One region of the Photobacterium sp. DA100 genome, then DNA from elsewhere that is predicted to be linked to it. Evidence: riboswitches for the same ligand, from Rfam matches in the RefSeq annotation. Region 1 holds a riboswitch; each other region holds the start of a gene.
What was found. A riboswitch is a leader RNA that binds a small molecule or an ion and turns the genes downstream of it on or off. The one in region 1 is predicted to bind thiamine pyrophosphate.

Region 1 (9,808 bases):
GCTAATTGCAGCTATTACGCAAAAGCGCTAATTTAGGAAGATCAGCCTGAACAGCCAACACGGCCTCACCATGAATGCAAATGGCAAGGCGTGTTCGTTATTCAGGCTGGCCTCTTAGCCGTCACACGGACGGTGACTCAGTGAAAGGAAAAAGACACCCATGCAAGCAGTTATCTCGCAGCGCGTTGCGCAGATCCGCCAATGGCTGGAAGCCCACCAGCTCGACGCCCTTTTGATCCCGCACGAAGATGAATATCTGGGCGAATATATCCCGGCCCACAACGAGCGCCTGCACTGGGCGACCGGCTTTACCGGCTCTGCTGGTATGGCAGTGATTGCCCGCGACAAGGCGGCGATGTTCGTCGACGGCCGCTATGTCGTTCAGGTCCGCAAGCAGGTACCGGGCGACGTTTACGAATACCGCCATCTGATTGACGAGCCGCCGGTCCAGTGGGCATTGGACAACCTCGCGGCCAACAGCAAAATCGCTATCGACCCGCGCCTCCACAGTGCCGCGTGGCTAACTCGTACCCAAGAGCAAGTAGCCGGTGAATTGGAACTCGTCAGCATTAGCGACAACCCAATCGAGCAACTGTGGTCAGATCGCCCAGCGGCGACGCTGTCGCAGGCCAAACTGATGGGACTGGACTTCGTCGGCCAATGCAGCAGCGACAAGCGCGAGCAAATTGCCGCCGAGCTCACCAAGCAGAAAGCCGATGCTGTACTGCTGACCCAACTTGACAGTATTGCCTGGCTACTCAACATCCGCGGCAGCGATGTGCCGAGCCTGCCAGTACTGCTCTCCACCGCACTGCTTCATGCCGATCAAAGCGTGGATTTCTACATTGACCCAAGCCGCCTGCCAGAAGGCTTTGCCGACCATGTTGGCACAGGTGTCCGCGTCCACGCGCCAGATGCGCTGGAAGCAGGCCTCAAGCAACTTTCGGGCAAAACCGTATTGGTTGACCCAGCCACCAGCAATGCCTGGGCCAGCCAAACCCTGCGCGATGCCAAGGCCACGTTGCTAGAGGCTGCCGACCCTTGCCTGCTACCGAAAGCCGCCAAGAACCCGACAGAAATTGCCGGCATGAAGGCCTGCCATATCCGCGACGGCGTGGCCGTGAGCAAATTCCTGGCTTGGGTCGATAGCCAAGTTGCCCAGGGCAACTTGCTCGACGAAGGAACCCTGTCGGACAAGCTGTGGCAGTTCCGCAGCGAAGACAGTAGCTGCACCGATGTCAGCTTCGATACCATTTCGGCCGCTGCCGGCAATGCGGCGATGTGCCACTACAACCACAATAACCAGCCAGAGCCTAGCGTGCTGGAAATGGACAACGTCTACCTGGTGGATTCAGGCGGCCAGTACCCGGACGGTACTACCGACATCACCCGAACCATCGCCATCGGCGAGCCGGGCGATGAAGTGAAAAAGACCTTCACCTTGGTGCTTAAAGGCCATATTGGCCTGGCCTCTGCCCGTTTCCCGAAAGGCACCACCGGCTCACAGCTTGATGCCCTTGCCCGCCAGCATCTTTGGGCCCACGGCTTCGATTACGATCACGGTACCGGCCATGGCGTCGGCCACTTCCTGAGTGTTCACGAAGGTCCGCAGCGCATTGCCAAAGTGCACAACCCTACCGCCCTGCTGCCGGGTATGGTGTTGTCGAACGAACCGGGTTACTACCGTGCAGATGCCTTCGGGATCCGTATCGAAAACCTAGAGCTGGTTGTCGAAGTCGAAACCGCCGGCGACATGACAGTAATGGGCTTCGAGTCACTGACCCGCGCGCCTATCGACCGTCGCCTGGTTGACTTGTCTCTGATGACAGACGCCGAGCTAAACTGGCTTAACAACTACCATCAAACCGTATTCGACGTACTGAGCCCTTCGCTGCAAGGTGATGATCTAGCTTGGCTTGAGCAGGCAACCGCCCCGCTAGCACGGTGATAGTCAGTTAACTGCTGTTGGTCGCATAGCACCAACTGCTGCAATGCCAACAATATAAAGAAAACGCCCGCACAGGGATGCTGTGCGGGCGTTTTGTTATTTATACCCTGCAGTAAAGTATTTAACGGTTTAGCGCCAAATAACTACGGTCTGTTAACCCGAATAGGCGTGGTGCCAGTCCTTCCACACCACTTCAAAACCACGTTGCTTAACTGCCGAGGCCACTTCGGCAGCCGGGCGCTCATCGCTGATCGCAAACTGCTCGAGCTCTGGCACATCATCGGCATAGCCGCCCGGCTGGGTCTTGGACTCTGCCGACATCGTGGTGATCCCCAAGGGCAGCACATTATCACGGAACTGCGCCGATTCACGGGTCGACAGCGATAGCTCTACTTCAGGATTAAGCAGGCGGTAGGCACAGATCAGCTGTACCAGCTGGCGGTCATTCATCACCGATTTGGGCTGCAGTCCCCCCTCGCAAGGACGCAGTCGCGGGAAAGAGATCGAATAACGGGTCTGCCAGTAGGTTCGTTCCAGGTAATCCAGATGTGCGGCAACAAAGAAGCTATCGGTACGCCACTCCTCGAGACCAATCAGTGCCCCAATACCAATCTTGTCGATGCCAGCCTTGGCCAGACGATCCGGCGTTTCCAGCCGGTATTCAAAGTCCATCTTGTTGCCGCGCAAGTGATGCTGGGCATAAGTCGGTGCACAATAGGTTTCCTGGTAGACCATGACCGCGTCCAGGCCGAGGGTCTTCAGCTCAGCATACTCATCCTGCTCCAGCGGCTGAACTTCCATTGCCAGATAACTGAAATGGGATTTGATTGCCGGCAGTGCTGCACGGAAATATTCCATCCCGACCTTGCGCTCATGCTCACCGGTCACCAGCAAAATGCTGTCGAACTGCTTGGCCTTGATCGCCTCGCACTCGCGCTCAATCTCAGCCATATCCAAAGTGCGACGCTTGATGCGGTTTTCCATCGAGAACCCACAGTAGGTACACGCATTGGCACACAAATTGGACAGGTATAGCGGGATATAAAACGACACCGTATGGCCGAAGCGCTTACGGGTCAATGCTGCCGACTGCTGCGCCATCTGCTCGAGATAAGGCTCTGCCGCCGGTGAGATCAAGGCTTTGAAATCCTCCAGATCACGCTTGGGCTTGCGCAGCGCCCGCTCGACATCCACCGCCGTCTTGCCATAGATGGACATCCGGATATCATCCCATTCCAGCTGCTTCCACTCATCAACGAAACTCATCGCAAGCTCCTTAAGCTGGCTGATCCAAGAACGCCGTTAGCGGACTGGAGGCAATAGCATGGTTGACCGTTCCCGCCAAACCCGCCTCATAAGCCATACGACCACCTTCTACCGCCAGCTTGAAGGCACGCCCCATCACAACAGGATCGGCTGCCGCTGCAATTGCCGTATTTACCAGCACTGCATCCGCCCCCATCTCCATAGCCTCAGCGGCATGAGATGGCGCACCAATACCGGCATCGACAATCACCGGTACCTTGGCCTGATCGATGATGATTTCGAGGAAATCGCGCGAAGCCAACCCCTTGTTGGAGCCAATCGGTGCACCCAGCGGCATCACCGCCGCACAACCCACCTCTTCCAGGCGCTTACATAAAACAGGATCAGCGTGACAATATGGCAACACGATGAATCCTTCACGGACCAACTCTTCCGCCGCCGCCAACGTCTCGATCGGATCTGGCATCAAGTACTTCGGGTCCGGGTGAATTTCCAATTTCAACCAGTTGGTACCCAGCGCTTCTCGAGCCAGCTTGGCCGCAAACACTGCCTCCTTGGCATTCTTAGCACCAGAAGTATTGGGTAGCAGGTTTACCCCAGCCTCAATTAGCGGCGCCAGGATATCATCATCACGGTTTTCGATATCCACGCGCTTAAGGGCCATGGTCACTAACTCGGAGCCCGAAGCGATGATTGATTCAGCCATGGTGTGGCGGTTGGCATACTTACCGGTACCGGTAAACAGGCGTGACGAGAACGTCTTATCAGCGATAGTTAGCATTTATCCTCCTGCAATCGCTTGGAACAAGGCGATGCGATCGCCGGCGCTTAGTAATGTTGTTTCCCACTCACTGCGGGCGACAATATCTTCGTTCAAGGCTACGGCCGTGGCCTGCAGCGGCATCTCCAGCTGCGTCAACAATGCGCTGAGAGACTGGCCTTCTGGAACCTCGACTGATTTATCATTGACCCGTACCTGGATCAGCGTCGCTGTCGTCATAATGGTTCTATTCTCCCGTGCCGCAAACCGGGCACGCTCTATCTGTTGGTAATTGAAAGGCTTGCCAGCCCATCGTCAGACCATCGAACTGGCGCAGCGTGCCAAAGCCCACCTCGCCAGCACCGGTCAATAATTTAATGGTTTCCAATGCCTGCAAATTGCCGACCGTGCCGACCACCGGCCCGGCGATCCCGGAATTGCTGCAGTTCTGTGGTTCATCAATCGTCCCAGCCTGGCGCGGAAACAAGCAGTGATAGCAAGGTCCTTTTCCCTGCCGGAAATCAAAAACCATCAACTGCCCCTGCCAGCGGATCGCCGCTCCCGATATCAAGGGCTTATTGGCCTTGAAGCAGGCGTGATTGACGGCGTATCGCGTTGCTAAGTTATCAGAGCAATCGAGCACCACGTCAGCCAGCGATACCTCCATCGCCAACCGCTGATCAGCCAGCCGGGCTTTCACCGCCCGGATACGGATATGCGGATTTAACGCCTGCAACTGCTCCGCTGCCATCGGTGCCTTGGCTTTGCCCTGATCGCTATCGCGATAGACCACCTGGCGCTGAAGGTTGGAGCTATCGACAGTGTCATCATCGGCAATCACCAAGTTGCCAACTCCTGCACCTGCAAGATACAAAGCCGCAGCCGATCCCAAACCGCCAGCACCAACCAGCAAAACTTGGGCGTCGGACAGTGACTGCTGGCCAGATTCGCCGATCTGCGGCAGCATGATCTGACGGTTATAACGGAGAAATTCCTGATCACTGAGCATAGTTGCCTTCCTACTCGGCCGCGTTACGCACTAAGATATCGCCAAATGCCGTGACAGCCTGCGCCGGGTCGTCGGCTTGGGTGACAGCGCGGACAACTGCCACACTGCTGACCCCGGTACGCCAGACACGCTCGGCACGGGTCAAGTCAATGCCGCCAATCGCCACAGTTGGGAACGCGTCACCTATCAGCTTCTGATAAAGCGCCAAGCGGTTAAGCCCCTGCGGTTTTGATGGCATATCCTTAGTGGTTGTCGGGAAGATATGACCCAGTGCGATATAGCTTGGGGCAAACTCCGCGGCACGCAGGATTTCGTAGTAGCCATGGGTCGAGAGACCTAGCCGCAGTCCTGCTTGCTGGATCGCCGCCAGATCAGCCGTTTCCAGATCTTCCTGCCCAAGGTGAACACCATAAGCTTGGTGAGCAATGGCCAACTGCCAGTAGTCATTTACAAACACCTGGGCATTATGCTGCTTACCTGCCTCAACGATAGTGCTGATCTGCGCCGGTAAAGTGGGCTCAAACGGATCTTTGATCCTAAGCTGGGTCGTCTTCACCCCCAGCTCCAGCAAACGAGTAACCCACTCTGCGGTATCGACCACCGGATACAACGCCAGCTTATCGCGTTCTACGGTCGCAAACGGTGCCACCGCCACTTCTTTGCTGGCCCAGCCCAGCTCATTGCATTCAGGATGATTGGCCGTCAGCGGGCGCGGAAACAAGGCGCGCACCATCGGCCATCCGGTTTCGCCATAGCCATCAGCATGGCTTTCAAGGTAACCACGGGCATGGGCACGCGATAGCGTGACCGCATCTTCCAGCGGGTAGTCCAATGCCAGCGCAGCCAGCAGCATGGCTCGTTGCGGCTCACTGGCCCCGGCATGGTGGCAATATACGCCACGCGCTTCTCCGAGATGGTGCCAGATATCGACACAGCCTCGATCTGTCGGCAGACCGCAAACCACCAAAGCTGGATTCTTTGCGACCTCGTGCTGCATCTCTGCCAAGGTCGGATAAGGGGCGAGCCACTGATCACGCACTTCCAACCCCTTCGCCACACTTTCAGACGGATTAAACGCCACCGAGAAGGTTTCACCTTCAAGGTGAATGTCTACCACCTCCGATCCGCTCCACTCCATACTGACGGCTTCACCAAGCTGGTATTTATCAGCCGCTGCCAACAACGGCTCGATATGCATCAGTAATGGCGCCAAGTGATCGGGTAAACACAACGCGTTCATTAACTTTCCTCTTTGATTGGGTGATATAACTCACTCCCCTTGGCCCGGAACTCATCGGCTTTTTGCTGCATGCCCTCAAGGGGGTCATCCAACATCCGCACGGCCAAATCACCGGCTTTCTCCAGCCCGCTCGCGTAGTCACGGACTTCTTGCGAGATCTTCATCGAACAGAATTTCGGTCCGCACATCGAGCAGAAATGGGCGATCTTGCCGGATTCCTGAGGGAGGGTTTCATCATGGTAGGCTCGAGCCGTTTCAGGATCTAAAGCCAGGTTAAATTGATCTTCCCAGCGGAACTCAAAGCGAGCCTTCGACAAGGCGTTATCGCGCACTTGAGCACCGGGGTGTCCTTTTGCTAAGTCTGCCGCATGGGCACACAGCTTGTACGTGATCAGCCCCACCTTTACATCTTCTTTATTCGGTAGGCCCAAATGTTCTTTTGGTGTGACATAACACAGCATGGCACAGCCATACCAACCTATCATGGCTGCACCAATGCCGGAGGTAATATGGTCATAGCCCGGTGCAATATCGGTCGTCAGAGGCCCCAAGGTATAAAACGGTGCTTCATGGCAGTGCTTGAGCTGCTCTTCCATGTTCTCTTTGATCATGTGCATCGGTACATGCCCCGGCCCTTCGATCATCACCTGAACATCATATTCCCAGGCAACTTTGGTCAGCTCACCCAAGGTACGCAGCTCGCTGAACTGCGCTTCATCATTGGCATCAGCCACCGATCCAGGACGCAGGCCATCTCCCAGTGACAAGGCGATATCATACTGGGCACAGATTTCACAGATCTCCCGGAAATGCTCATACAGGAAACTTTCCTTGTGATGGGCCAGACACCACTTAGCCATTATAGAGCCACCGCGCGAGACAATGCCGGTAACCCTTTTCGCCGTCATCGGGACATAACGCAGCAGCACGCCGGCATGAATAGTGAAATAATCCACGCCCTGCTCAGCTTGCTCGAGCAAGGTATCTCGAAAGACCTCCCAGTTGAGGTTCTCAGCAATACCGTTGACCTTTTCCAGAGCCTGATACATAGGCACCGTGCCGATCGGCACCGGGCTGTTGCGGATGATCCATTCTCGGGTTTCGTGAATGTTACGACCGGTCGAGAGATCCATGACGGTATCGCCCCCCCAACGGGTCGACCACACCAACTTCTCCACTTCCTCTTCAATCGACGAACTGACAGACGAGTTACCGATATTGGCGTTGACCTTGACCAGGAAGTTACGGCCGATGATCATCGGCTCAGTTTCAGGGTGATTGATATTCGATGGGATAATTGCCCGGCCTTCAGCGACTTCTTGGCGGACAAATTCAGGGGTGATTTCTTTTGGCAGGTTGGCACCAAACGCCATGCCCGGGTGCTGCTGGTTTAGTACCTCATCACGGTATTTCGCGCGGCCCATGTTTTCACGAATGGCAATAAACTCCATCTCAGGAGTGATGATCCCCTGGCGTGCATAATGCAGCTGGGTGACATTTTTGCCTGGCTTGGCACGGCGAATGCGCGCCTGTTGCTCAAACCTCAGTTCATCAAGGGTGTCATCGGCCAGGCGTTCTTTGGAAAACTGAGAACTCAGCTCGCCCAACAACTCGGTGTCCCCCCGTTCCTCGATCCAGCCTTCACGAAGCTTAGGCAGGCCAGTGTAGATATTTGCAGGCTGCTCAGGATCGGTATAGAAACCGGAGGTATCATAGACCCGTACCGGTTCATTAGTTTCAAAAACAGGGGCTTCTCTGGTTCCACCGACCAAGCTATCGGCCAGGGCAATCTCACGCATTGGCACGCGGATATCTTCGCGGCTCCCGGTGACATAGACTTTCCGGGAGTTCGGGTAAGCCTGGGTGGTCAATGAGTCGATAAATTGTTTCGCGTCCAGTCTCGCTTGTTTGCGATTCGACATAGCAATTTCCTTTGGTCCATAACAGGGAAGTTGCTTGGCGGATGGGTGCGTAAACAAGAGGCTATACGTAGGCTGTATAGTGTCGTCTGAAACAGCCACTGTGAATACAGTGATACAGATGGTCTCTCTTGTTCCCTTCGCAGGTATTAGCCTGATCAGGTTCTACGGATCCCGCAATGCGGTCTCAGCCAAGTGGCACTCCGACAAGTTGAATTTGCAGTATATGAAAGGGGTTCCGCCTCGGCAAGGCAGAACCCCAAAAATTAATACTTAAAAGGCAAAAGCCTTGCTACTTTTGCATAACTCCGTTTAGCACGACAAATTTATTTGAAACGCTTCACAAGTGTCTTCAGCAAAGAAGAATGGGTTTCCCTCAACTCACCCAGTTTATGGGTGATCTTGGGTGCCCCCTCCAAATCAAACAGCTTAGGTACCGCCACTCGCTGCGAAGAGTAGATCCCGGTGTGTCCGCTGAAGTAGTAAGCGGTATAACAGGCAATGGCGAAATACAGCATGTGCTCGGCACCAAATAACTCGATGCCCATGATGGTACAGGCCAACGGCGTGTTGGTCGCAGCTGCAAATACAGCTAGAAAGCCTAATGCAGCAAACAAATCAACCGGTGCACCCAGCACCCATGCCATGGTATTGCCCAATGTTGCTCCGACAAAGAACAGCGGTGTGACCTCCCCGCCCTTATAACCGGCAGCTAGGGTAATCGCCGTTAGCAGCAACTTGAGTAGCCAGCTGTACCACTCTGCTCCCCCCTCCTGAAAGGCCGTTAAGATACTGACACCTCCCTCCCTGCTCGAGTAAACCCCCAAACCGATATAATCATAGTTACCGATCAGCTGCACGGCCGCTATAACAATCAAGCCACCAACAACTACTATCAGGTACGGGTTTTTGAGTGTCGCTTTGAAGATATCTTTAAAGGCATGGGTCAGTTCTCCGAATAGGTATCCCGCTAGACCAAAAGCCACGGCAGCAATCACAATCTTGGCGATCATCAGCAGGTCTACTTTGACAGCATGTTCAAACAGGGTAATGGTTTCGAGGAAATCTATCCGGTAGTGGGTATGGTGCACTCCCCAAGCGGAACACACGACATCTGCCAAGATAGCAGCAAACAAGGCAGGAATAATTGCATCATAGCGCAGGCGTCCTATCGCCAGCACTTCTAGGGCAAAGATTGCGCCTGTTAGCGGCGTACCGAATACGGCACCAAAACCTGCCGCCACACCGGCAATCAAAATCAACCGGGTATCCGCTTCATTGAGCCTGAACTTGCGAGCCAGCCAGTGAGTCGATGCCCCACCGATTTGTACTGCGGTTCCTTCACGGCCAGCCGATCCCCCGAATAGGTGGGTGATCACTGTTGTTATCAATACCAAGGGAGCCATACGGGCAGGAATTCCGGCACCGGGCTCATGGATCTCATCCATAATGAGATTGTTGCCCCCCTCGGAGTTTTTCCCTAGGTTACGGTAGCAATAAACAATCACAATCCCGGCCAGCGGTAAAAGATAAATCAGCCAAGGATTATCAATCCGGGTCGCTGTAGCGACACTGAGGATCCAGAGGAAAAAAGCATTGAGCGAGCCGACAATAACGGCAACGGGAATAATGAGAAGTGTCCAACGGAGAATTTGAACGAATATTT
Region 2 (9,808 bases), 460 kb from region 1:
TCGATTGGTCTTAAGAACCAAGCCCTGAACCTGACATCGCGCTCGGGCCGTGCGGCAGTGAAGAGCCACATGGATGCGCTGGGCTACACCGAAAACGAATACGATCTAGATACCCTATACGCCGACTTCCTGAAGCTGGCCGACCGCAAGGGCCAAGTCTTCGACTACGATCTGGAAGCGCTGATGCATTTTGCCAACCTGCGTGAAGAAGACGACTTCTTCAAGCTGAATTACCTGAGCGTCCAGTCGGGCAGCGTGATGGCAACCACCAGCATCAAGCTGCAGTGCGGCGACGAGGAAAAATGCGAAGCCGCGGTCGGCAACGGCCCGGTTGATGCGCTATACCAGTGTATCTACCGCCTGACCGGCTACGACATCGTATTGGATAAATTTGACCTCACCGCCAAAGGCGAGGGGGAGGATGGCCTGGGCCAAGCCGACATCATCGCCAACTACAAAGGCCGCAAGTACCACGGTACCGGCTTGGCGACCGACATTGTCGAAGCATCAGGGCAAGCACTACTTCACGTGATCAACAGCATTCATCGCGCCGATAAGATTGCAGAAATTAAACAGAAATCCCAAATGGAGACAGTATAACCATGGCAGGTACATATAAGATTGCCGTTCTACCGGGTGACGGTATTGGCCCAGAAGTCATGCAGCAGGCCCACAAAGTGCTGGACGCTGTGCAGGAAAAGTTCGGCTTCACCCTAGCGTGCAGCGAATTTGATGTCGGCGGTATTGCCATCGACAACCATGGTTGCCCGCTACCGGAAGCAACACTGAAAGGCTGCGAAGACTCCGATGCGATCCTGTTTGGCTCGGTAGGCGGCCCGAAGTGGGAGCACCTTGCACCTAACGATCAGCCAGAGCGCGGTGCCCTGCTTCCGCTGCGCAAGCACTTCCAGCTGTTCTGTAACCTGCGCCCGGCGCAGATCCACAGTGGCCTGGAGGCGTTCTCGCCATTACGTGCCGATATCTCCGAGCGTGGCTTCGATATCGTCGTAGTCCGCGAGCTAACCGGCGGTATCTACTTCGGCCAGCCGAAAGGCCGCGAGGGGGAAGGGCCTCAAGAGAAAGCGTACGACACCGAAATTTACCACCGCTTTGAAATCGAGCGTATTGCCCGTATCGCGTTCGAGTCAGCGATGCTGCGTAACAAAAACGTCTACTCCATCGATAAAGCCAATGTCCTGCAGAGCTCTATCCTATGGCGTGAAGTGGTTGAGGAAGTGGCCAAAGACTACCCGGAAGTCGCCCTGAACCACATGTACATCGACAACGCGACCATGCAGCTGATCAAGGATCCCTCGCAATTCGACGTAATGCTGTGCTCGAACATCTTCGGCGACATCATCTCGGACGAATGCGCGATGATCACCGGTTCGATGGGGATGCTGCCTTCTGCCAGCCTGAACCAGGACAAGTTCGGCATGTACGAACCAGCTGGCGGCTCGGCACCAGATATCGCCGGCAAAAACATTGCCAATCCAGTCGCACAAATCCTGTCTGCCGCCCTGATGCTGCGCTACAGCCTGGGCGAAGAGCAGGCGGCACGCGCTATCGAACAAGCGGTATCGCAAGCACTGGAAGCCGGTGAACTCACCGCAGACCTAGCGGGCAACGGCCCGGCACTGAGCACCAGCGAAATGGGCGACAAGATCGCCCAGTACGTCCGCCAAGCCTAATCGCAGCAAGGAGCAAACGAGCAATGTCTACGACCAAAGCGCCTCAGACGCTATACGAAAAAATCTACGATGCCCACGTTGCGGTTGCCGCCGAAGGCGAGAACCCGATCCTATACATCGACCGCCATTTGGTGCACGAGGTAACTTCACCGCAAGCCTTCGACGGCTTGCGTGAAAAAGGCCGCAAGGTACGCCAGGTGGGCAAAACCTTCGCCACCATGGACCACAACGTCTCAACCCAGACCAAGGACATCAAGGCATCAGGCGAAATGGCCAGGATCCAGATGGAAACCCTGGCCAAGAACTGTGAAGAGTTCGGCGTCACCCTTTATGACCTAAACCACAAATACCAAGGCATCGTCCATGTCATGGGCCCCGAGCTGGGCATCACCCTGCCGGGCATGACGATTGTCTGTGGTGACTCGCACACCGCGACCCACGGTGCGTTCGGCTCACTGGCCTTTGGTATCGGTACCTCGGAAGTCGAGCATGTACTGGCGACCCAGACCCTCAAGCAAGCGCGCGCCAAAACGATGAAAATCGAAGTCAAAGGCAAGGTCGCTGAAGGCATTACCGCCAAAGACATCGTATTGGCAATCATCGGCAAGACCACGGCAGCCGGCGGTACCGGCCACGTGGTGGAGTTCTGCGGCGAAGCCATTACCGATCTGACCATGGAAGGCCGTATGACGGTCTGCAACATGGCTATCGAGCTAGGCGCCAAAGCCGGCCTTATCGCCCCAGACCAAACCACTTTCGATTACATCAAAGATCGCAAGTTCTCACCGGCGGGTGACGATCTAGAAGCAGCTATCGAATACTGGAAGACCCTGAAAACTGACGACGATGCCCAGTTCGACACCGTGGTTACCCTAGAGGCCAAAGACATCAAGCCGCAGGTCACCTGGGGCACTAACCCAGGCCAGGTAATTGCCGTGGACCAACCTATCCCTGCACCAACTGACTTTGCCGATCCGGTCGAGCAAGCATCTGCAGAGAAAGCATTGGCTTACATGGGCTTGGAAGCCGGCAAGAAGCTGTCTGACTTTGCTATCGACAAAGTATTCATCGGCTCTTGTACCAACTCGCGTATCGAGGACATGCGTGCCGCCGCGGCAATTGCCAAAGGCCGCAAAGTCGCCGCCAACGTACAGGCATTGGTCGTTCCTGGCTCGGAGCAGGTGAAAGCCCAGGCTGAAAAGGAAGGCCTGGACAAGATCTTCATCGAAGCCGGTTTTGAATGGCGCCTGCCGGGTTGTTCAATGTGCCTAGCCATGAACAACGACCGCCTAGGCCCGGGCGAGCGCTGCGCCTCAACCAGTAACCGTAACTTCGAGGGCCGCCAGGGCCGTGATGGTCGTACCCACCTGGTGAGTCCCGCCATGGCGGCAGCGGCGGCGTGTGCCGGCCACTTTGTGGATATCCGCGAACTAGAAAACGTTGCAGAAACGGCTTAAGAGAAGGAACGAGACAATGACAGGATTTAAACAACACACCGGCTTGGTCGTTCCCTTGGATGCCGCCAACGTCGATACCGATGCCATCATCCCTAAGCAGTTTCTGCAGAAAGTGACGCGCACTGGTTTTGGCAAGCACCTGTTCCATGACTGGCGCTTCCTCGACGATGCCGGCGAGCAGCCTAACCCAGAATTTGTGATGAATGCGCCGCGCTACCAAGGTGCCAGCATCTTGCTGGCACGCGAAAACTTCGGCTGTGGCTCGTCGCGTGAACACGCCCCGTGGGCACTGGCCGATTACGGTATCCAGGTGATGATCGCGCCAAGCTTTGCCGATATCTTCTACGGCAACTCGATCAACAACCAAATGGTACCGGTTCGCCTGACCGAACAAGAAGTCGATGAGATCTTCCAGTACGTCGAGGCCAACGAAGGCGCGGAGATCACGGTAGACTTGGAGGCTATGCAGGTCACGGCCAACGGCAAGCAGTACAGCTTCGAGATTGACGAATTCCGCCGCCACTGCCTGTTGAATGGTTTGGACAACATCGGCCTGACCTTGCAGCACGAAGACAAGATTGCCGAGTACGAAAGTAAGATCCCTGCGTTCTTGGCGTAACGCCATTACTGTTTTCGCCAAATACTGAAAACACAAATGCCCCAGTTCATTATGGCTGGGGCGTATTTTTTTCTTTTTGCAATAAACTCCCCTCACACCAGGTCGTCTAAGCTAGTGATACCCAGGTAATTTGTATTAACTTGGGTGAAATAACCGAGGATATCCTATGCGCTTTTTTGTCAGCCTGCTGCTTCTCATCTTATCGGCCTGCGCCTTCGCCGCTCCCAAAGCCGATCTCTGGCCCTACTGGCAGCAATACGCCACTACCGACTCGCAAACGGTCGACCACAGCCGCTGGCAGCGCCTGCTCGATAAGTATTTGGTTGTCCAGCCCAACCAAACCCTGTTTCGCTATAACCAGGTGACCGACAGCGACAAGTATGAGCTGGATCGCTACCTGCGCGACCTGACGAGGCTTGATCCACGCCAACTGAGCCGCCACGAGCAGTTTGCCTATTGGGTCAACCTCTACAATGCCCAGACGGTCAAACTGATCCTCGATAGCTACCCCGTGTCATCCATCACCAAACTGGGCGGTTTTTTCAGTTTCGGACCGTGGGATCAGCAAGTGCTTACCATCAACGGCAAAACCCTATCCCTCAATGATATCGAGCACCGCATATTGCGCCCGATCTGGCGCGACCCGCGTATCCATTATGCGGTCAACTGCGCCAGCCTGGGGTGTCCGGATCTCCAACCGGAGGTATTTACGGCCAGCAACCGCGAGCGCTTGCTGGACAAGGCGGCCACCCGCTTTATCAACAGCCGCAAGGGCGTCAATACGCAGGGCGGCAAAACCAAGCTCTCTTCGATTTATGACTGGTACGGCAGCGATTTCGGTAGTCAGGCCCAGCTACAGAAACACATCAACCAGTATCGTCAAGGTACGCCAATCAGCCTTGGCAATGTCAGCTATGACTACGATTGGTCGCTCAATGAGCTCAGGTAACCGGCCACCCCAACCGCTCTCCATGCCTAAGCCAGCATAATCATACGTTCCTGCTGGCAACCCGTAGCCCGGCACATTACAATAACAAGCGTTCTCATTGGGGAGCGCTTGTCTGGTAGCACTGCGCTATCAGAGCAAGCTGCTGAGATTGCCGCGGCAAGACCCACAGAACCTGATCCAGTTAGTACTGGCGTAGGAATTGAGTTCGATACGGTAAGCCTTCTTATCCCGCCGGGTTGGCATGACGCCAGCCTGCGGCTCAACCCTGTGCCGCTCGTACGATTATTTTTCCTCTTGCCGGACGCAAGAGCATCAGGAGCGCATAGTGAAAAAAATACTCCCACTTGTTACTTTAGCCGCCATGCCAGCACTGGCTGCGGACAATACCCTTACGGTTTACACCTACAGCTCTTTCGCCTCTGACTGGGGGCCGGGACCAGCCATCGAGCAAGCGTTCGAGGCACAGTGCGAATGCAACCTGGAATTTGTCGCCCTGGATGACGGGGTGTCGATCCTCAACCGTATCCGCCTCGAAGGCAAGCGCACCAAAGCCGATGTATTGCTTGGGCTCGATAACAACCTGATTGCCGAGGCCAAGAAAACGGGCCTGCTGGCCGAGCACCAAGTGGACACCAGTAAACTCACCCTGCCAAACGGCTGGAGCGATACCACCTTCGTGCCTTACGACTATGGTTACTTTGCCTTTGTCTATGACCGCACCAAACTGGACAACCCGCCGAAAAGCTTGGATGAGCTGGTCAGCCGTGATGATCTGACTATCATCTACCAAGATCCGCGCACCTCGACGCCGGGCCAGGGCCTGATGCTGTGGGTGAAGTCAGTCTACGGCGACCAGGCACCGCAAGCCTGGCAGCAGCTGGCCAAGAAAACAGTCACGGTTACCAAGGGCTGGTCTGAGGCCTACAGCATGTTCCTCAAGGGCGAGTCAGATATGGTGCTCTCTTACACCACCTCGCCTGCCTATCACCTGATTGCCGAGCAGGACGATAAATACCAGGCAGCCGACTTCAGCGAGGGCCATTACATGCAAGTGGAAGTGGCGGCCAAACTCAAAACCAGCCCTAACCAGACGCTGGCCGACGAGTTTCTTGCCTTTATCCTGACCCCGGAGTTCCAATCCGTGATCCCGACGGGCAACTGGATGTATCCGGTAACGGATGTCGCCCAGCCAGCCGAGTTCAAGGTTCTCACCCTACCGGGCAAGGCCCTGGAGTTTTCTGCCGAGGAGGTTGCCAAGCAACGCAGGAACTGGGTACGCGAGTGGCAACAGGCTCTGACCAAGTAGCAGGCACTCACTTTTGAACACACGCAATACCCAACTGATGCCCGGCCTTGTCACCGCCGGGCTTATCCTGTGCCTGGTGATCAGCGCCCTTGGTGCCCTGGTCAATGAGGCCAGTGCTCTCGACATTGCCTCGCTATGGCACGATCCCTACCTACGCCATATTACCGGTTTCTCCTTTACCCAGGCCCTGCTTTCAACCCTACTGAGCACGCTGCCGGCGATCCCGGTTGCCTATGCCCTGTCACGCCGGCAATTTCCCGGCAAAGCCTTGCTGATGCGGATCTTTGCCATGACCCTGGTGCTGCCGGTACTGGTCGCGGTATTCGGCCTGCTGGCGATCTACGGCAACAACGGTGTGCTAACCGGGGTACTGGCAATGCTGGGCTGGCAGGGCAGCTTTTCACTCTACGGCCTGCAGGGGATCTTGTTGGCCCATGTTTTCCTCAACCTCCCTCTGGCAGCACGGCTGTTTGTCCAAAGCCTCGAGGGGATCCCCTTTGAGCAGCACCAATTGGCCACCCATCTCGGTATGTCGAGCTGGCAGACCTTCCGCTTCGTTGCCTGGCCACGACTGCGCCAGCAACTTCCCCATGTCGTCAGCCTGATCTTTATGCTGTGCTTTACCAGCTTTGCGGTCATCATGGCACTGGGCGGCGGCCCCAAGGCAACCACGATTGAGCTGGCTATCTACCAGGCCCTGCGCTACGACTTCGACCTGGCCGGCGGTGCGATTCTCGCCCTGTGGCAGATGCTGCTGTGTTGCAGCCTGGTGCTATTGAGCCAGCGCTTTGCCAAGCCGCTGGCGACCTCGAGCCAATCCATCACAAGCCGGCGCCAGAGCCAGTTTGACAGTCTGGCCAGCCGCTGCTGGGACTGGGGCTGGATCGGGTTGGCCCTGCTGCTGGTACTCCCCCCGCTGATTGCGGTCATCCTTGCCGGGTTCAACAGCCAAACCCTCACCTCGCTGCGCAGCCCCGGGCTGTGGCAGGCAGTATTCAACTCACTGCGGATCGCCAGTCTGGCTTGTCTTTTGGCAGTGGTTGGCGGGGTGGCAATCCTTCTGACCAGCAGGCAATGGCGGCTTCGCCACCAGCGCTGGCAGGCTGATGGCCTGGATCTGATCGGCACCATTATCCTGGTCACGCCGGGGCTGGTCCTGAGTACCGGGATCTTCCTGCTGCTGCGCCAGTTCACCGATGCGTTTGCCGTCGCTTTCTGGGTTGTCATCGCAGTCAATGCCCTGATGGCGCTGCCGTATGTACTCAAAACCCTCAGCCAGCCCATGCTCCACGTTGCCCAGCAATATGATCCCTTGTGCCAAAGCCTCGGGATGGCCGGGCTATCGCGGCTCAAGCTGGTGGAATGGCGGGCCTTGAAAAAGCCATTTGCCCAGTCTCTGGCGATCGGCTTTGTCCTGTCACTCGGTGACTTGGGCGCAATCGCGCTGTTTGGCAGCCAGGATTTCCAGACCCTGCCACTGTATTTGTTCCAGTTACTCGGCAGCTACCAGATGGACGCCGCCGCCGTGGCTGCCCTGATCCTGCTCACCCTTAGCCTCGGTCTCTTCTCCTTGGTTGAAAAACTGATCATCCGGACTCCATGATGTTAATTTTGCAGCGCCTACAACATTGCTTCCATCACCCCAAGCAACCCGGCCAATCTACCCAGCTATGTTTCGACCTCAGCGTAGAGGCCGGAGATATTGTCGCCCTGCTCGGCCCGAGCGGTGCCGGTAAAAGTACCCTGCTTGCCATGGTGGCAGGCTTCCTCGCCCCCGACAGCGGCACGCTGACGGTCAACGGCCAGCCTATCGTCCAGCAGCACCCGGCCCAGCGGCCGCTCTCAATCTTGTTTCAGGAGCACAACCTGTTCCCCCACCTGAGTGTGTATGAAAATATCGGCCTCGGCTTGAACCCGGCCCTCAAGCTCAGCAACGAACAGAAAGAGCAAGTGGTGGTCGCCGCGGCGAAAGTTGGGCTCCAGGGCTACCTTGACCGCCTGCCGGAGCAACTCTCCGGCGGCCAGCGCCAGCGGGTGGCCTTGGCACGCTGCCTGATCCGCCAGCGCCCTCTACTGCTGCTTGATGAGCCGTTCTCGGCCCTGGATCCGGCACTGCGCAAGGAAATGCTGGAGCTGGTCAGCAAACTGGCCCGGGAGCAGGGAACGACCGTGCTGATGGTCACCCATAGCCCAGAGGATGCCCTGAAAATTGCCGACAGGTGCGCCTTTATCTACCAGGGGCGGGTGAAGGTGTTTGGTCCGTGCCGGGACGTTTTGGCCGCCCCCAGCGATCCTGCCCTGGTACATTACCTCGGCCACTGAGGGGCATGAACGGAAAAGCGAGCCAGATGGCTCGCTTTTGCTAATAGGTTACAGATAAGACCTGCAGGTACTACAGGTTTTCCTCGGCGAACTCAGCCAACCGGCTGCGGACAACGCCATTGAGATAGATATTGGCACTGCCCTCAAAATTCTTGAAACGCTCGACGATATAGGTCAAGCCCGACGTAACAGGAGACAGGTAACTGGAGTCAATCTGGGCCAGGTTACCGGAACAAACCAGCTTGGTGCCCTCCCCGCAGCGAGTGATGATGGTTTTGATCTGGGAGGCGGTGAGATTCTGACACTCATCCAGTAATACAAATGCATTCTGGATGGAACGTCCGCGCATAAAGTTAATCGATTTAAATTGAATATTGGCCTTGTCGTAAATGTACTTCATCGAGCCATCGGTACACACATCGTGTTTGTGCAAAGCCTCCATGGTATCGGTGACCGCCGCCAGCCATGGCATCATTTTCTCTTCCTCAGTACCCGGTAGGTAACCAATGGACTCTGCTATTTCCGGGGTATTACGGGTCACGATGATCTTGTCATACATCCCTTTTTCTATCACTTGCTCCAACGCCGCTGCCATGGCCAGAATGGTTTTACCACACCCGGCAGGACCCGTTAGGATCACCAGGTCAATTTTCGGGTCCATCAAAGCATCCAGCGCCATGCCCTGGTAGATGTTTTTCGGGTGGATCCCCCAGGCCTGGCGGCTTAGCATCCGCTCGTGGCCGATATCTTTCAAGGTCAGGGTTCCAGCATCAATCGATTGGACCCGACCGGCAAAGTCACTGTCCTCGTCAATCAGATATTGGTTGATAAATGGCGCCTCGAACAACTCCGCTGGCAGAGTATGCACGGTCGAGCGTCCCTTCTTCTCCGAATAGCATTCACCGACCCGCTCCCAGAAGTTGCCACTGAACTGGTAGAACCCCTTGGTCAGCATTTTGACATCATCAATCAGCTGGTCGGTGCGATAGTCGTCGACAAAACAGACCCCGGCCCCTTTGGCACGCAGCCGCATATTGATGTCTTTGGTGATCAGTACCACTTCTCGCGGGGCGTAGTGGGCCTGGAGAAACAGTACGCCATTGAGGATACGGTTATCCCCTGCCTTGTCGGCAAAGGCGTGGACCGTTTCGGTGACTTCGTAATCGGCAAAAATGGCAACCTTGCCAAGCTCGCCACCTTGTGGGCTAAGAGGAATACCCTCGGCGATTTGCTCGGGGGTGGCGTCATGGAAGATATCTTCCAGGGTGCGGATGGCAACCCGGGCATCACGGGAGACATCCCGCTTACTGTCCTTGATGCGATCGAGTTCTTCGAGCACCGTCATCGGAATAACAACATCATGCTCTTTGAAGGAATAAACTGCGAGGGGCTCATGAAGCAGAATATTGGTGTCTAGAACGAAAACTTTCCTGCCAGCTTCATCCATAGGTACCTCCTTGGTAA
Region 3 (9,808 bases), on a different replicon from region 1:
CAATCAAGCCAGTTGAGGAGCAAATTGACTTTTCAGGCACTGTTATTGATGGTGAAGGCGGTATGGCGGTACCACCTTTCTGTGAACCTCATATTCACCTTGACACCACTCAAACTGCCGGGGAGCCTAACTGGAATATTTCAGGAACTCTGTTCGAAGGAATTGAGCGCTGGGCCGAGCGTAAGTCGATGCTCTCCATCGAAGATGTGAAGGCGCGCGCCAAACAGACCCTGAAATGGCAAATCGCCAATGGTGTTCAGCATGTCCGTACCCATGTCGATGTATCAGACCCAACTCTAATCGCCCTAAAAGCGATGCTGGAAGTTCGAGAAGAGATGAAAGAATGGGTAGATATCCAAATCGTGGCATTTCCACAAGAAGGTATCCTATCCTACCCTAACGGCAAAGAGCTTCTGGAAGAGGCAGTCAAACTGGGTGCCGATGTCATTGGCGCAATACCACACTTCGAATTTACCCGTGAGTACGGTATAGAGTCGCTTCATTATGTATTCGAGCTGGCACGCAAATATGATCGCCTCATCGACGTTCACTGCGATGAAATCGATGATGAGCAATCACGCTTCGTGGAAACTCTGGCGGCACTTGCCCATAAATTTGAAATGGGTGACAAAGTCACTGCTAGCCACACGACGGCGATGCACTCATACAACGGTGCTTATGCCTCACGCCTGTTCCGTCTGCTGAAGATGTCGGGGATCAGCTTCGTAGCTAACCCATTGGTGAACATCCACCTACAGGGCCGTTTTGATGACTATCCTAAGCGGCGCGGTGTCACCCGTGTAAAAGAGATGCTGGCATCTGAAATCAACGTCTGTTTTGGGCATGATGATGTTTTTGATCCATGGTACCCACTTGGTACAGCCAATATGATGCAAGTTCTGCACATGGGGCTGCATGTATGCCAAGTAATGGGCTACGATCAAATCAATCAATCTCTGGACCTGATTAGCACAAATTCTGCTCACACCCTGAACATCCAAAACCGTTACGGTATCGAACTGGGTAAGCCGGGTAATCTGCTTATCCTTCCAGCTGAAAGTGGTTTTGATGCAGTACGACGTCAAGTCCCTGTCCGCTACTCAGTACGTGGCGGCAAGGTGATTGCAGAAACCCAACCCGCCGTCACACATATCCAGTTAGCAGAAGGGAAAGAGCCAGTAACATTCTGCCGCTAACGAAATCAGCCACCCTTTGGGGTGGCTGATTCATTTGGACTAAATCTCAGTCGTGCCGCTTTTTGCAACAAAGCAATATCAACAGACAGACAAGACTGAAAATATTCACTGCTCCCCCACCACCAGCGACGAGAGCGCAGTTATTCGGGCTGATGCCTGAAACGTTAGGGTCACAACCTTCATCCGTTTTTCCATCACCGGGCTCAGCACCACTCCCGCCCTCACCTTCATTATTGCCTTCTTCAATAAAGTCGGGATTAGTTACTGGCGCCTCAGGAATAGTACCCACAATGTTTTCAATCCACTCGAAGTAGTTCCCTACTCGAGCGTAAAACCCAGGTCGTAAATACGCTCCGCAAAGTGGGCTGCCTACAGGCCCGCCACTTACGATGCCAAGTTGAACCCAATCGCCGTCGGAGTTCTTTGCCACCAAGGGGCCGCCACTATCGCCTTTACAGGAATCAGGGCCATAGTTTAGGGGGGCACCAGTTTGGTCGAACAAGACATCAGGTGGCAAAGCACATACTTTGGTTAAGTTTGTTGGGCTATCAATAACGTAATGTGCATCATTTCCTCTTTCCAGCAAATTAAAGCAGTCAGCTATAGGCAGATAAGATAAATCAGCATACATTAAGGTGTCAGAGATTCCTGTCCCATCACTCTTCGTGGATCCCCAACCAGCAACCATTACATTCTCTGGTCGACTTTTTTCATTCCATTCTCCACTTAATTTAGACTCTAATCTCTGGGCAGTTTGACCATTCGCCAGCTTAACCGGACTGACCCTGGGAAATGGAAAAGAGCGATTAACCCGAAGTAATGCAACATCATTATCCAGCGCTAATTTAACGGCCTCTTTTAATTCTTTTCCTTCATCATCAACGGAAATACTAATTACAGCATAAGGCGAATAATCAGGATGTACGACTACGTGGCTAACTTGATATAAATCGGATGGATCAGTCACTTCACTGCCCAGAGTGCCAACCATCACTGCTAATTTATTTGGTGGCACTGTATATTCACTTCCCATATCTCCCTGAACCACACAGTGAGCAGCTGTTAGCACCCATCTTTCGCTGACTATGCTCCCGCCACAGAAATGCGAAGTGTCAGCTGTTGTATTTCTTAATGAGGCCATCCATGTCAAATCATCCTTCGGCCTGACGGGTGTACCGCCAACAACATAACTTTCAATATCTGTACCGTATCCTATTACTGGAATACTCATCAATAAACTAGCAAGTCCACCAAGCCATATTCTTTTCATTATCTGCCACCAATTCAATCCCATAGCTATTTATCAAAAATAACAAATCAAACAAATACAAAACCTGTGGGGATAACGAATTGCGAGGCAGCTAATGATATAGAGCGATCAGGATGAAACATAATCATTCTTTTTATTACACAGCCACAAAAAAAGCAAAGCGAGCCTGAGGTTAGCTCACTTTGCTTGTTAAGAACTAACTGGAAACTACATACCTATGCTTGCACAGCTTACTCGCTCAATATCAAAATTTGCGTAGGTATCACCTAAAAAGTCAGCGGCCAATTTAGGATAAAACCCATTATCATATGCACGCCTGACTTCACCCATATCAATGGTATAGAGTTTGATGCCGAGCTTTGTCACTTCATCCGGTACGCAAACTGTATTGCTCCCCGCGCCAAAGCAAACATCTCCACTTGTATCTATAACACCACAGTCAGTATCATCTATATCTATACCTAACGTTCCCAGCTTGTTATCCAAATCGGCTTCCGAGCCAGCGGGAAACTCATCGGGTAAAGTGATCGGGTACGTATTTTCGATGCTTTCAATACTGGTATACCCTTGCGCTCCCGCAATTTCAGCTCCGGTGACGGCAAACACTTCGGCTTTACCTGTAAGCGTATTAACCACATCCTCATCATCACATCCAGTCAGTGCTAAAGCTGAAAACAAAAACAATGCCTTTTTCATAACTGCTTCCTATTGTTCTATCTATAACTACTTGGATAGGCTCTTAGATCTTAGTCTCATTTCAACATTACACCCTACAATTTTGTTGCATTATTTTTACTTAACTTTTTAATTCGGCTGTTTTTTGTCCGTAAATAGATGAGAGTATTGTGATCTTGATCTTCATTCCTTTTCTTCTCAGAATTAAATGGCATAATAAACCGAACAATTACCCGTATGGGTAAGGAACACCATTACACTTCCTTGGAATATTCCTATGAGCATTGAATCTATCGTTAAAGAGCGCGCTGGCGCTAAGTGTGAACTATGTGGTTCAGAAGACAGTCTGAGCGTTTACGAAGTACCTGCTTCTCCTGACCAAACCGCAGGTAGCTGTGTGATGGTATGCGGTACTTGCCGTACAGAAATCGAAGACGCAGAAACACTGGATCAGAACCACTGGCGTTGCCTAAACGACAGCATGTGGAGCCAGGAGCCAGCGGTACAGGTTATGGCTTACCGCCTACTTAAACGTCTGTCTTCTGAAACTTGGGCACAAGACCTGCTAGATATGATGTACATGGAAGAAGACATGATCGAATGGGCAGAAAAAGGCATCGCACTCGCTGAACTAAATGCGATTAAAACTGTTGATGTAAACGGCACTGCTCTCGAGGCTGGTGACAACGTAACGATCATCAAAGACCTGCCAGTTAAAGGATCTAACCTTGTGATCAAACAAGGTACAGCTGTACGTGGTATCCGCCTGACAGATAACCCACTGCATATTACAGGCAAAGCCGCAGGTACTAACATGGTTATCATCGCAGCATACTGCAAAAAAATGTAATTGAATGGGCAGCCACCTCATGGCTGCCTGTCTCCCCTCCTGTTTTTCGTCATCACTTCCTCATTTTATTCCTTACATGTTTGCTCTATGGTAAAAAACATGTTTAGATTACTCGCATCTTCAGGCACATGCGCCAGAAATATATTTTAAAAGGTCAATATTTGTTTTTGACCGAGTAGACAAAATTTGTCCGTTAGTCGGGGAGCCAAGCGCTGAGACCACGTAGTGGGACCCGTTGAACCTGATCCATTTAATAATGGCGTAGGGAACTAGCTGAACTGTCCTATTCCGTCCCCGGCCCAGGGGCGATGGCAACGGCTACCTTGCGTCTAAAGTTAGAGGTAGCTATGCCAATTTCATCAAATACTCCGATCACCCTTACTATTGCAGGCTCTGACAGCGGCGGTGGAGCCGGTATCCAAGCCGATATCAAAGCAATCTCGGCGACAGGCGGTTACGCCTGCTCGGTAATCACCGCCCTGACAGCGCAGAACACCCAAGGTGTTTCCGGTATCCTAGCCATTGATCCTGCTTTTGTAGAGCAACAGCTTGATGCAGTCTTTACCGATCTAGACATTAAAGCAGTAAAAATTGGCATGTTAAGTGATGCGAATATTATTCGTATGGTGGCGACAAAGCTACGCCAATACCAACCAAGGTTTTTGGTGATTGACCCCGTTATGGTGGCAACAAGCGGCGACTTGCTGCTTGAGCAAGATGCCATCTCTACGCTTAAGTCCGAACTGCTTCCGCTTGCCGATGTGATCACCCCAAATCTTCCTGAGGCTGCTGCGCTGATTGGAGCCGACCTCCCACAGAATGAACATCAAATGGCTGACATGATCTCTGCTTTACGAGCAATCGGTTCCCGTTCGATTCTGCTCAAAGGTGGCCACTTGGAAAATGACGCCTCCAGTACTGATTTATTGATCCTCGAAAATGACGTCGTGCGCATGAGTACGCCGCGAATCGCGACCCGCAATACGCACGGCACAGGCTGTACCCTGTCTGCGGCTACCGCTTCTTTTCTTGCACAGGGCTACCCGCTAGAACAAGCGGTAAGGCATGCCAAGGCCTACATTACCAAAGCAATAGAAAATGCTGATGCTCTTCAGATTGGCGCTGGTCATGGCCCGGTGAACCATTTCTTTGCCGGCCATTTCAAGCCCGAGTAAGCATGGAAACAGCACACACGATGAATAAGACTCTGACGACTCAGACCAAGGGAATGACAGTCGGTATCGAGCAGTTAACACTCAGGTACAATGATGGCCATTCTCCCCTGTTCAACCAGCTAGATATTAAGCTTCCGGCTGGACAATGGACCTGCCTGCTCGGTAAAAGTGGTTGTGGGAAGACTACTCTGCTTCGCCACCTAGCAGGGCTTCTTGAGGAAAATGTTGCCTGGAGCGGCTCAATAACCACCAGCAATGATCTGCCGCTGGCTGGCAATATTGCCTATATGGCACAACAAGATCTGCTGCTGCCATGGCTCAATGTCATCAGCAATGTGTGCTTAAGTACCCGATTTGGTTCTGTTCAGGAAGCCAATAAACCTAAAGCCATGGCATTGCTCGATGCCGTGGGGCTGGCCGACAAAGCCGAGGCAATGCCTAACCAGCTCTCCGGAGGAATGCGCCAGCGCGTTGCTTTAGCCCGTACCTTAATGCAAGACAAGCCCTTGGTATTGATGGATGAGCCCTTTTCAGCACTCGATGCCGTAACCCGCCATAAATTACAGTCACTGTCAGCGAGCCTGCTTGCTGGGAAAACTGTCTTGTTGATAACCCATGATCCGCAAGAGGCACTTCGTCTTGGGCACCATATCTATATGATGGCAGGCTCACCGGCTTCGGTTCGGGCCTTACCGGTACCGGCTTGTTCCCCACCAAGGCTATTTGATGGTGAACTTGCCGCCCACCAGCAGGGAATTATCAACGAGCTAGAGAATGACTATGCCTGAGCCAACACTAACGTCAAAGCTGTCAAACCCCTTGCTAGAACAACAAGCGGTTAAGCGAGGATCGCGTAAGGGCAAAAACACCTTGCTGTCTCATCCAACAGCACGCTTTGTCACCAGCTTTGCGATCATCTTGGGGTTGTGGCAAACCGGTGTAATTGTGTTTGACCTCCCCCCCTTTATCTTGCCTGGTCCTGTCGCTGTGCTGTCCAAGCTGGTCGAACGTGCCGATGTGCTCTGGCATCACACGCTTGTCACTGGGACTGAAGTCTTGTTTGGCCTTCTCCTTGGTTTGGCAATGGGGCTATTCTTCGCCCTGCAAATGCTGCTATTCGAACCTTTGCGCCGCTGGCTCCTGCCAGTATTGATCACCAGCCAAGCAATTCCGGTATTCGCTATTGCGCCCATTCTCATGCTGTGGCTTGGATACGGCATGGCATCAAAAGTTGTCATGGCAGCTTTGATCATCTTTTTCCCCGTCACCACCTGCTGCTATGACGGGCTTCGCCATACCCCCAAAGGTTACCTTGACTTAGCAACGACCATGGGGGCTACCCGCTGGCAACAGCTATGGCAAATCCGCCTGCCCGCAGCCCTGCCTGCTTTAGCTTCAGGGGTACGGGTTGCGGTTGTCGTTGCCCCCATTGGGGCAGTCATCGGCGAATGGGTCGGCTCAAGTGAAGGGCTGGGCTACCTCATGCTCCAAGCCAATGCGAGGATGTTTGTCGATGAAATGTTTGCCGCATTGTTTATCTTGGCCTTTTTCTCCATCAGCCTCTACTTCATCACCGACTTTTTATTAAAGAAAGCCATTCCATGGCAGAGCCAATAGTTTATTAACGGAATGCTTTTTTCGCTCAACAACAAGGAAATAAAATGAAAACCACTTTCTTCACCGCGGGTAAACCGCATCTTATTGCTGCCGCAGCACTGATGTTGGCATCCTTCAGCACGTCGGCACAAGAAAAAGTCACTCTCATGCTGGACTGGTTCGTCAACCCAAACCACGGCCCGATTATTCTTGCTCAAGAAAAGGGGTGGTTTGCTGAACAGGGTTTGCAGGTTCAAATTCAAGAACCAGCGGATCCAAGTGTGCCAGATAAGCTGGTGGCCGCAGGTCGGATTGATCTTGCAGTGTCTTACCAGAGCACGCTTATCTCTAGCACAGCCGCAGACCTGCCTCTGGTGCGTTCAGCCACATTGATCTCGGGCCCGCTTAACTCCATGATCGTCCTGGACAAGTCAGGAATTAAATCACTGGCTGATTTGAAAGGTAAAAACATCGGCGTCGCAATTGGCGGCAACGAAGATGCTACTGTAGGTACCATGCTGCGCTCAGAAGGTGTGGATATGGATAGCGTAAAGATAATCAACGTTGGTTGGGCCCTATCTTCTTCGCTGGCTTCCGGAAAAGTGGATGCCATTTGGGGTGGCCTGCGCAACTTCGAGCTTAACCAACTCGCAATCGAAGGCTACGACGCAACGGCCTTCTACCCGGAAGAGCACGGTGTACCACCTTACGACGAGCTTATTTTTGTTGCCAATAAGCACAAATACAACCCAGAGACCATTAACAAGTTCAACACAGCCATCGAAAAAGCGACGGTATACCTGATCAACCATCCGGAACAGGCATGGAAAGAGTTCGTTGCCTACTCGCCTGATACGCTGAACAACGATCTAAACCGTCGAGCGTGGGAAGATACTCTTACTCGCTTTGCTCTCCGCCCGGGAGCGGTGGAGCTAAAGCGCTATGATGAATACGCCGAGTTCATGAAACAGCACAACATCATCAAAACACTACCAAAAGCCAAAGATTACGTGCTGACGTATTGAGCGTAATTCATTTCGCGAACAAGGACACACCATGAAATATCAAGATCTGATCAACCATTGCCAACAAGACTGGGTCGATTACACCGAGCACGAGTTTGTCAATCAGCTGGCGACAGGAGATTTGAACAAGTACGCTTTTTTCCACTACCTGAAACAAGATTATTTGTTCTTAAAACACTATGCCCGAGCATACGCCCTCGCTATCTTCAAATCCTCGACCTTGGCAGAAATGCGTGAGCCGCTGCCTGGCTTAAGTGCATTGCTCGAGTCAGAGATGAATCATCACATTGAGTATTGCCAAACCTGGGGTCTGTCAGCTACAGAGATGGAAGCTGAGCCCGAAGATTTCGGCACCGTCTGTTACACCCGTTATGTATTAGATACGGGTATGGCTGGCGATCGCACCGACCTATTTACCGCTCTGGCACCATGCGCTATTGGCTATGCGGTTGTGGGACAGCGGCTAGAAAAGTGGTCTGAAACCAAACTTGAAGGCAACCCATATCGCAGCTGGGTTGAACTCTACAGGGGTGAAGAGTATCAATCTGGGGTCGCAGAAACCATTCGCCGCTTGGATGCTATGCTGGAAGAAATTCCGCTTGCAAGTAAGCGTGGCCAGCGCTTATGTGAAATATTCAAAACTGCAACACGTATGGAAATTGCTTTCTGGGAACAGGGCATGAATGCCGCACAATAGATATCAATATCCCTAACCAAAAGCCCTGTCGAATGACAGGGCTTTTTCAAACACAAAGAACGATCAGTCCTACCTTACCCAATCAAGTGCTCCTTGAAGCCCAGCTCGACTAGCTGTTGATAAGCCAGCCAAACTTCAGCAGGAATGTCCTGCTCAACCGAATAGCCATAAGACGGATATACCTTTATTCGCTGCAGATCTCCCAGCATGACATTAATCACATCACTGTATGACAACGTCTCGTTGGGGTATTCGTCAAAACCAATCGGCGGCGAAGATACAAGTACCTTCTTACCTGGCCAGTTCTGCTGGAATGTGGCGTAAGCACGCCGTTCCATAAACGGCTTTTGCACGATGATAAAACAGGAAGGATCTAACCCCTTCACCTCAAGCAAGGCTCGGGTAAACTGGACATTTTCACCGGTATTGGTGGATTGAGGCTCAATCAGAATGGCATGCTCCGGCACACCCATATCCATAGCCACTTCTGCAAACGCTTCAGCCTCTGACCCCTTGAACATCCCCCGCGTCAATTCACCTTCACCGCCAGAAAAAACGATGTATGGGGCATAGCCATCGAGAAACAATCTTGCTGCATGCTCGGCGACTCGAATGTCGTTACTACATAATACAAAAATGCAGTCGCTTGGCGAGAGCGTGTGATTAAGATGATGATAATTCCACACTTTTGTTGCTAAAGCATGCACACTTGATGCCATTGCAATACTCCTTATTGCTGAAATCGCGAAAACGTACCCTAAAAGGCTATGATGCAAGGATTCTGTGACTGATGCGTGACATTCGACAGCGATAGAGCGGTATTAGCGAAGCCACCACTCTGGCGCCAAGGTACAGCTTTTATCACCGGCCATCAACCAGCCCTGTTCAGCTTCAATGGTTAGCTGAAGGTTCATAGTTCGCTCAACCAGTGTTTCTAATTCCGCTAGCGTTTCGTCATTGAAAAACACCACGGAGATATTACCGTACTGGCTGACTTTTGCCTGATGCTGCTTCCACCAAACCGGGGCCGCATTGTCACCATAAGCAACAATAATGACTTTTTTTGCCTTGTGAGCAGCTTTCTTCAAACGCTTCTCGTCTGGCAGGCCCAGATCAATCCATAGTTCAATTTCATCACTAAGGTTTTTCTGCCAAAGCGCTGGCTCATCGGCTTCACAAAGCCCCTTAGTGAACTGCAATTCCTCATCAGCATTAAACCCCCATGCTATGAGTCTAAGCATCAAACGTTGTAGGGTCTCTGATGGGTGGCACGCCAAGGTGTGCTGCTGGTCGATGTAAACATGGCGATCTAGATCAGCAACAT

Region 2: another riboswitch for thiamine pyrophosphate. It lies ahead of thiB (thiamine ABC transporter substrate binding subunit); the one in region 1 lies ahead of thiC (phosphomethylpyrimidine synthase ThiC).
Region 3: another riboswitch for thiamine pyrophosphate. It lies ahead of thiD (bifunctional hydroxymethylpyrimidine kinase/phosphomethylpyrimidine kinase); the one in region 1 lies ahead of thiC (phosphomethylpyrimidine synthase ThiC).

What each region holds. Positions count from the first base shown of each region.
Region 1 is NZ_CP119423.1:35,517-45,324, reverse strand. Features, by position in the region: gene PTW35_RS00220 (LysR substrate-binding domain-containing protein) at 1-5, shown strand, start outside; gene PTW35_RS00215 (aminopeptidase P family protein) at 161-1,948, shown strand; gene thiH (2-iminoacetate synthase ThiH) at 2,102-3,214, opposite strand; gene PTW35_RS00205 (thiazole synthase) at 3,225-3,995, opposite strand; gene thiS (sulfur carrier protein ThiS) at 3,996-4,214, opposite strand; gene moeB (molybdopterin-synthase adenylyltransferase MoeB) at 4,222-4,983, opposite strand; gene thiE (thiamine phosphate synthase) at 4,994-6,223, opposite strand; gene thiC (phosphomethylpyrimidine synthase ThiC) at 6,223-8,145, opposite strand; TPP riboswitch at 8,261-8,358, opposite strand; gene PTW35_RS00180 (voltage-gated chloride channel family protein) at 8,469-9,808, opposite strand, start outside.
Region 2 is NZ_CP119423.1:3,447,582-3,457,389, forward strand. Features, by position in the region: gene leuA (2-isopropylmalate synthase) at 1-600, shown strand, start outside; gene leuB (3-isopropylmalate dehydrogenase) at 603-1,691, shown strand; gene leuC (3-isopropylmalate dehydratase large subunit) at 1,715-3,148, shown strand; gene leuD (3-isopropylmalate dehydratase small subunit) at 3,165-3,767, shown strand; gene PTW35_RS15675 (DUF547 domain-containing protein) at 3,934-4,716, shown strand; TPP riboswitch at 4,805-4,932, shown strand; gene thiB (thiamine ABC transporter substrate binding subunit) at 5,042-6,022, shown strand; gene thiP (thiamine/thiamine pyrophosphate ABC transporter permease ThiP) at 6,060-7,625, shown strand; gene thiQ (thiamine ABC transporter ATP-binding protein) at 7,625-8,344, shown strand; gene PTW35_RS15695 (PhoH family protein) at 8,415-9,791, opposite strand.
Region 3 is NZ_CP119424.1:760,820-770,627, reverse strand. Features, by position in the region: gene PTW35_RS21170 (cytosine deaminase) at 1-1,196, shown strand, start outside; gene PTW35_RS21165 (serine protease) at 1,243-2,466, opposite strand; gene PTW35_RS21160 (hypothetical protein) at 2,674-3,162, opposite strand; gene PTW35_RS21155 (PhnA domain-containing protein) at 3,419-3,991, shown strand; TPP riboswitch at 4,180-4,276, shown strand; gene thiD (bifunctional hydroxymethylpyrimidine kinase/phosphomethylpyrimidine kinase) at 4,339-5,166, shown strand; gene PTW35_RS21145 (ABC transporter ATP-binding protein) at 5,187-5,954, shown strand; gene PTW35_RS21140 (ABC transporter permease) at 5,941-6,783, shown strand; gene PTW35_RS21135 (ABC transporter substrate-binding protein) at 6,828-7,787, shown strand; gene tenA (thiaminase II) at 7,819-8,484, shown strand; gene PTW35_RS21125 (YdcF family protein) at 8,559-9,203, opposite strand; gene PTW35_RS21120 (YaeQ family protein) at 9,306-9,808, opposite strand, start outside.